Regions from separate parts of the Streptomyces sp. NPDC048590 genome, predicted to be linked through region 2. Evidence: riboswitches for the same ligand, from Rfam matches in the RefSeq annotation. Region 2 holds a riboswitch; the other holds the start of a gene.
What was found. A riboswitch is a leader RNA that binds a small molecule or an ion and turns the genes downstream of it on or off. The one in region 2 is predicted to bind cobalamin.
Positions count from the first base shown of each region.

Region 1 (3,400 bases), on a different contig from region 2:
CGATGGCCACCACCATCTCGACCGGCGCTCTCAAGCCCAAGACGGCGGTCGCCATGTCCGCCGTGCTCAACCTCGTCGGCGCGTTCCTGTCCGTGGAGGTCGCCAAGACGATCTCCGGCGGGATCATCAACGAGGACGGCCTCAGAACCGAGGTCATCTTCGCCGCGCTCGTCGGGGCGATCCTGTGGAATCTGCTGACCTGGCTGGTCGGCCTGCCCTCGAGTTCCTCCCACGCTCTCTTCGGCGGTCTCATCGGCGCCGCGGTCATGTCGGCCGGCTGGTCCTCGATCAACGGCGGCACCGTCGTGACGAAGGTCCTGCTGCCGGCGATCGCCGCTCCCCTGGTCGCGGGTCTCGCCGCCCTCCTGGCGACGAAGCTGACGTACCGCCTCAACCGGAAGATCACCGACGAGGCCCAGCTGAAGTCGACCGCCAAGGGTTACCGGGCCGGCCAGATCGCCTCGGCCGGTCTCGTCTCCCTCGCCCACGGCACCAACGACGCGCAGAAGACGATGGGCATCATCACCCTGGCCCTGGTCACCGGCGGTGTCCTCTCCCCGGGTTCCAACCCGCCGGTCTGGGTCATCGCCTCCGCCGGGATCGCGATCGCGCTGGGCACCTACCTCGGCGGCTGGCGCATCATCCGCACCATGGGCAGCGGCCTCACCGACCTCCGTCCCCCGCAGGGCTTCGCGGCCCAGACGAGCGCGGCGACGGTCATCCTGGCCTCCTCGCACCTCGGCTTCTCGCTGTCCACCACGCAGTCCTGCTCCGGCGCCGTGATGGGCGCCGGTCTCGGGCGCAAGGGGGGCGTGGTCCGCTGGTCCACCGCCACCCGGATGTTCGTCGCCTGGGGGCTGACGCTTCCGGCCGCCGGCCTGGTGGGGGCGGGAGCCGAGTTCCTGACCAAGCAGGGGTCCTGGGGCGTCGCGGTCGTCGCCGTGCTGCTCGTCGCGGGTTCCGGCGCCATCTGGATGCTGTCGCGCCGCAAGCCGGTCGACCACACCAACGTCAACGCGACCGCCGAGGAGCCCCCGGGCGTGGTCACCACCGCCATCGCGGCCGTCACCCCGCCGCCCGTCGGCGGGCCCGCCTCGGACCTCAAGACCACCATCCCCGCTCCGGAGACCCAGGCCGAAAACCCGGCCCGGCCGGCCACGGTGTAAGGACGAATCCGCATGAACATCGACTGGGCAGCACTCGCCTCCGTCTTCGGCGTCAGCCTCGTGGTCACCGTGGCGCTGGTGGGTCTCTTCACGCTGGGCATCACCGGCCTCGCCAGGCTGGTCCCGTCGGCGCAGGGCGGCGGTGGCGGCGCCCTGGCGCGCACCGGCGCGTACGCCTGCTTCGCGCTGTGCGCGGGGGCGGTCGCCTACGGGATCTATCTCATCGTGGCCTGACGGCCTCGCTCCACGCACCGGGCCGGGACACTTCGGGTGTCCCGGCCCGGTGTGCGTCTCGGCACACGGAACCCTCGCAGGTCAATGGCAGGTTGACGGGTATTCGCGGCGCGTGGTGGACTGCCGGAGCCATTTACGGCGACAGCAGAGGAAGCCGGTGCGAATCCGGCGCGGTCCCGCCACTGTCACCGGGGAGCAGCCTCCACACGGAAGTCACGGCCCGCACGCGGACTGGAAGGCCGGAGGAACTGCGGATCCGGGAGCCAGGAGACTCTCGTCGCCGGTCACGTCGAACCAGGGCGCGGACCCTGAGTGAGGACATACGCCATGCCTGGCTGCCCTGCGTCGGTCGCCGTACCAGCTGTCCCCCGGCCCCTTCGAGGCACGAGCGCGGGCTGAGCGGTGAGAGCCGACCGCGTCTTCGCGTACGGCGCCGCCGCCGGTCTGATCGGGGACCTGCTGCTGGGTGACCCCCGGCGGGGGCATCCGGTCGCCGGCTTCGGGCGCGCCGCGGCGCGCGCCGAGGGCCTGCTGTGGCGTGACCACCGGGGCTGGGGCGCCCTCCACACGCTCGTCTGCGCCGGGGGCGCCGCGGGCGCGGCCGCGCTGACGGCGCGCGCCGTGCGCGGCCGCCCCGCGCTCGCCGTGGCGCTGACCGCCGCCGTCACCTGGTCCGTCGTCGGGGGGACCTCGCTGGCCCGTGAGGCCCGTGCCGTCGGCGGCGCGCTGGCCGCGGGTGACGTCGAGGCCGCCCGGGAGCGGCTGCCCCATCTGTGCGGCCGTGATCCGCAGGCGCTCGACGGTCCGGGGATCGCCCGCGCCGTGGTGGAGTCGGTCGCCGAGAACACCTCCGACGCCGTGGTGGGGGCGCTGGTGTGGGGCGCGATCGGCGGGGTGCCCGGACTCGTCGGTTTCCGGGCAGTGAACACCCTGGACGCGATGGTGGGGCACAGGTCGCCCCGTTACCTGCGCTACGGCTGGGCGTCGGCCCGGCTGGACGACCTCGCCGGCTGGCCGGGCGCCCGGCTGACCGCCGCCCTGGCGGTGGCGGCCGGCGGGCGCCCGCGCGAGGCGGCGCGGGTCTGGCGCTCGGACGCGGGGCGGCATCCCAGCCCCAACGCGGGCCCGGTGGAGGCCTCGTTCGCGGGGGCGCTCGGTGTACGGCTCGGCGGGACCCTCGCGTACGGCGGACGGGTGGAGCACCGGCCGGTGCTGGGCGGGGAGAACGGCCGCGAGGTGCGGGTCACCGACATCGAACGTGCGGTGCGGCTGTCGCGCCGCGTCAGTGTGCTGGCCCTCGCGGTGTGCGCGGCGGGCCGGATCGCCATGGGACGGAGAGCTGGATGAGCGGCGGGCTGCTGGTCGCCGGGACCACGTCGGACGCGGGCAAGAGCGTCGTCACCGCGGGGATCTGCCGGTGGCTGGTGCGCCGGGGGGTGAAGGTCGCGCCGTTCAAGGCGCAGAACATGTCGCTGAACTCGTTCGTCACCCGGGAGGGGGCGGAGATCGGCCGCGCCCAGGCGATGCAGGCGCAGGCGGCCCGCGTCGAGCCGAGCGCCCTGATGAACCCGGTGCTGCTCAAGCCGGGCGGTGACCGCTCCAGCCAGGTCGTCCTGATGGGGAAGCCGGTCGGTGAGATGAGCGCGCGCGGCTACCACGGAGGCCGGCAGGAGTCGCTGCTGGGCACGGTCGTGGACTGCCTCGAGCAGCTGCGGAGCACGTACGACGCGGTGATCTGCGAGGGCGCCGGCAGTCCGGCGGAGATCAATCTGCGGCGCACGGACATCGTGAACATGGGCATCGCCAGGGCCGCGGGCTTCCCCGCGCTGGTGGTCGGGGACATCGACCGGGGCGGGGTGTTCGCCTCGTTCTTCGGTACGACGGCGCTGCTGGACCCGGAGGACCAGGCGCTGATCGCGGGGTACCTCGTCAACAAGTTCCGCGGTGACGTCTCCCTGCTGGAACCCGGCCTCGACATGCTGCTCGGACTGACCGGACGG
Region 1 covers NZ_JBICWC010000009.1:53,485-56,884, forward strand. The annotation lists gene ACGFNN_RS25255 (anion permease) at 1-1,166, shown strand, start outside; gene ACGFNN_RS25260 (hypothetical protein) at 1,179-1,400, shown strand; cobalamin riboswitch at 1,547-1,674, shown strand; gene ACGFNN_RS25265 (cobalamin biosynthesis protein) at 1,803-2,747, shown strand; gene ACGFNN_RS25270 (cobyric acid synthase) at 2,744-3,400, shown strand, end outside.
Region 1: linked by a shared signal. The riboswitch ahead of ACGFNN_RS25265 (cobalamin biosynthesis protein) and the one ahead of ACGFNN_RS32990 (ABC transporter substrate-binding protein) in region 2 are both predicted to bind cobalamin.

Region 2 (3,400 bases):
CGCGACCCGCACGACGTCCTCGCGGAACTCTTGGGGACAGGGCTTGGGCACAGCAGCATCGTTCCCACCTGCCTGACGAGGCAGGCCAGTTCAGATGTCACCCTTGCGTGCGGCAGACCCGGGAAGGTGGCGAACCGACCCTGGAGAATCGGAGATCCACTGCATAGTCTCCGACAAGCCCAATATTCATGGCTTGTCCACTCACTTCGGAGTCCCCGTGGCTATGCACGAGCATGAAGTCGACCGTCGCACCCTGTTCCGGGTCGGCCTTGGCACCGCAGTCGCTGCTGTCGTCGGCACGGAGGTGGCGTTCCCGGCCGCTGCCGGTGCGGCCCCCTCGCCGCAGTTCCCCTGGATCATCGACTGCGACAGCTGGGGTGCGCGGCCGCCGGTCAGTCCGGTCCAGATCGGCAGCAACACCACCAACAAGATCATCCTGCACCACATGGCGTTCCCCAATGTCACTGACTACTCCCGCGAGCACGCCATGCAGTTGGCGCGTGACTGCCAGGACCTTCACATGGACACCAATGGCTGGGCGGACACCGGCCAGCACTTCACCGTCAGCCGTGGCGGCCATGTCCTCGAGGGTCGCCACCGCAGCCTGGAGACCCTCGTCACCGGCGAGCACCAGGTGACCGCCGCCCACTGCCCGGGAGAGAACGGCAACGCCATCGGGATCGAGAACGAGGGCACCTACACCACCGAGACCCCGCCGGCGGCGCTGGTGGACTCGCTGGTGGAACTGTGTACCGCGGTGTGCAGGCAGTTCGACCTGAATGCGTGGGACATCTTCGGCCACTGGGACTTCCGCCTGGGCACCGACTGCCCAGGTGTCGCGTTCTACCGGCTTTTCCCCGGGATCCGCCGGCGAGTGATGCAGTCCATGAACGTATCGCCCGCCGCCGCACCCGCACGGCGCTGGCCGGACATCTGGCGGTTCGTCGACAGTCAGGTGGTACGGGTCGCCCAGTACCTGCTGGTGAACGCCGGTTACAGCGACCTGCCCATCGACGGTGTGTTCAGTACCGACATGAACGAGGTCGTCGCCGACTTCCAGACCAGTCGGGGCATCGCCGTCACGCCTGACGCCACCTTCGACACCCCCACCTGGGAAGCGCTGGCCCCCACTCTGGACAAGGGCGCCTCCGGACTTCCCGTTCAGGCCGTGCAGTATCTGCTCGCCATCAAGGGCTATGCGGACACCGTCAGCATCACGGGCGCCTACGACCACAGCACCAAGAAGGCCGTGCAGGACATGCAGCGTCTGCACAACCTGCACCCCAACGGCAAGATCGACCTCAGCACATGGTGCGCGCTGGTCGGCGGAACCGTCCGCGAGACCCTCACCCGCTGAGCGCTCTCCGGCCCGGCCGGCGGGTGGGATGCCTGTCGCGGGAACCGGCTCCAAGGTCCGCGTCGCGGTCCGGAGCGCCTGCACCAGGGTCGGCTTGTGCGACAACCGCGCAAGATGATCTTCGAGAGGCTGTCTGAGCAGCCTCGGACAGAACGCCGATCCCCTCCTGACCCGCATCTACGCGAGTCAGGAGGGGATTCGTCGGCATCTGTGGGACTCCTCCGGGACGTTGGGTCGGGATCACCGAATCCGACCCAGCGCCTGAGGCCGTTACCGCCACGTCCCATCAGACCGTACCCCCAGCACAACGGGCGGTTCGGGCCGCGCTGGCAGGACGTGGTACTTTCCGGACGCCAGTCGAACTCGTGAGCGTAGAGGTACACGTGCACGGGTCAGGGAATCCGGTGAGAGACCGGAACTGACGCGCAGCGGTAAGGGTGACAGGCGGGACAGAAGCCACTGGATGCAGGCCACGGCCGGGTCCGGGAAGGCGTTCCGCCGGGGTGATCCCGAGTCCGAAGACCTGCTGGCGACCTGATCGTCCGCACGGACCCCGCGTATGGGTCTGACGCCTAGGAAGCCGCCACCGTGCACCTGTCACGTCCCACCCGCTGTTCCGTCCTGCTCCTGACCGGGGCCCTGCTGCTTACCGCGTGCGGTTCCGGCTCCGGCTCCTCCGCCAAACCCGCAGGCACCGGGAGCCAGGGCGTGACCTTCGACAACTGCGGGCGGAAGGTGACGGTCGAGGACGCGCCGAAGCGGGCCGTGTCGCTGAACCAGGGCACCACCGAGATCCTGCTCTCCCTCGGTCTGGCAGACCGCATGGTGGGCACGGCCACCTGGACCGATCCAGTCATGAAGGGACTGGAGAAGGGCGACGGCGAGGTGCCCCGGCTCGCCGACAACCAGCCGTCGTTCGAGAAGGTCCTGGCCACCGAACCGGACTTCGTGGCGTCCTCCTTCGCCTCCACCCTGGGCAAGGGCGGAGTGGCACCGCGCGAGAAGTTCGAGGAGCTCGGCGTGCCGACGTATCTGTCGCCCGCCGACTGCGAGGGCAAGGACAACAGCGGTGATGGCGACGGCGCACGGACGAAGCCGCTGACCATGGAGACGGTCTACCGTGAGGTGCGGGAACTGGCCCGGGTCTTCCGGGTGGAGGATCGGGGTGAGCAGTTGGTCGAACGGCTGAAGAGCCGGGTGACCAAGGCCACGTCCGGGATCCGCGCCGAGGACACCACTGTCCTGTACTGGTTCGCGAACCAGGAGTCCCCCTACATGGCGGGCTGCTGCGGCGCGCCCGGCATCATCACCAACACGCTCGGTGCGAAGAACGTCTTCGACGACACCAAGCAGGAATGGCCCCAGATCAACTGGGAGACCGTCGCCGACCGCGACCCCGACGTACTCGTCATCGGCGACCTCACCCGCAAGTCGCAGACCGCCGAGTCGGCGGCCAAGAAGATCGCGTTCCTGGAGTCGAATCCGGCGACGAAGAACATGAAGGCGGTGAAGGACAAGCGGTACGTGCTGCTCAGCGGGCAGGCCATGAACCCGACGATCCGTACGGTCGAGGGCGTGGAGAAGGTGGCCGCTGCGATGCGCGCGTACGGGCTCGGCGGATGACCACCGCCCTGCGGTCCTCCCCCGTCCGCCCGACTCGGGGCGGCGCCGCCGGGGTGCTGCGCCTCGTGGCCGGCCTGTCCGGTGGGCTGGCGGTGCTCGCCGTGTCCGTCGCCGTGGCCATCACCATCGGCCCGGCGGACATCGGCGTGGGCGACGTCTGGTCGGTGGTCGCCTCCCGTCTGGGCTGGGGCGCGACGGAGTTGACTCCGATCCGCGAGGGCATCGTCTGGAACCTGCGGCTGCCGCGTACCCTGCTCGCCGCGGTGTGCGGCGCCGGACTCGCGGTGTGCGGCGCGGTGATGCAGTCACTGCTGCGCAACCCCCTCGCCGACCCCTTCGTCCTGGGGGTCTCCTCGGGGGCGTCGACCGGCGCCGTCACCGTGATCGTCCTCGGTGCCGGCGGCGGTGTCCTGTCCGTCT
Region 2 covers NZ_JBICWC010000016.1:28,760-32,159, forward strand. The annotation lists gene ACGFNN_RS32980 (transposase) at 1-51, opposite strand, end outside; gene ACGFNN_RS32985 (N-acetylmuramoyl-L-alanine amidase) at 224-1,357, shown strand; cobalamin riboswitch at 1,708-1,903, shown strand; gene ACGFNN_RS32990 (ABC transporter substrate-binding protein) at 1,946-2,980, shown strand; gene ACGFNN_RS32995 (FecCD family ABC transporter permease) at 2,977-3,400, shown strand, end outside.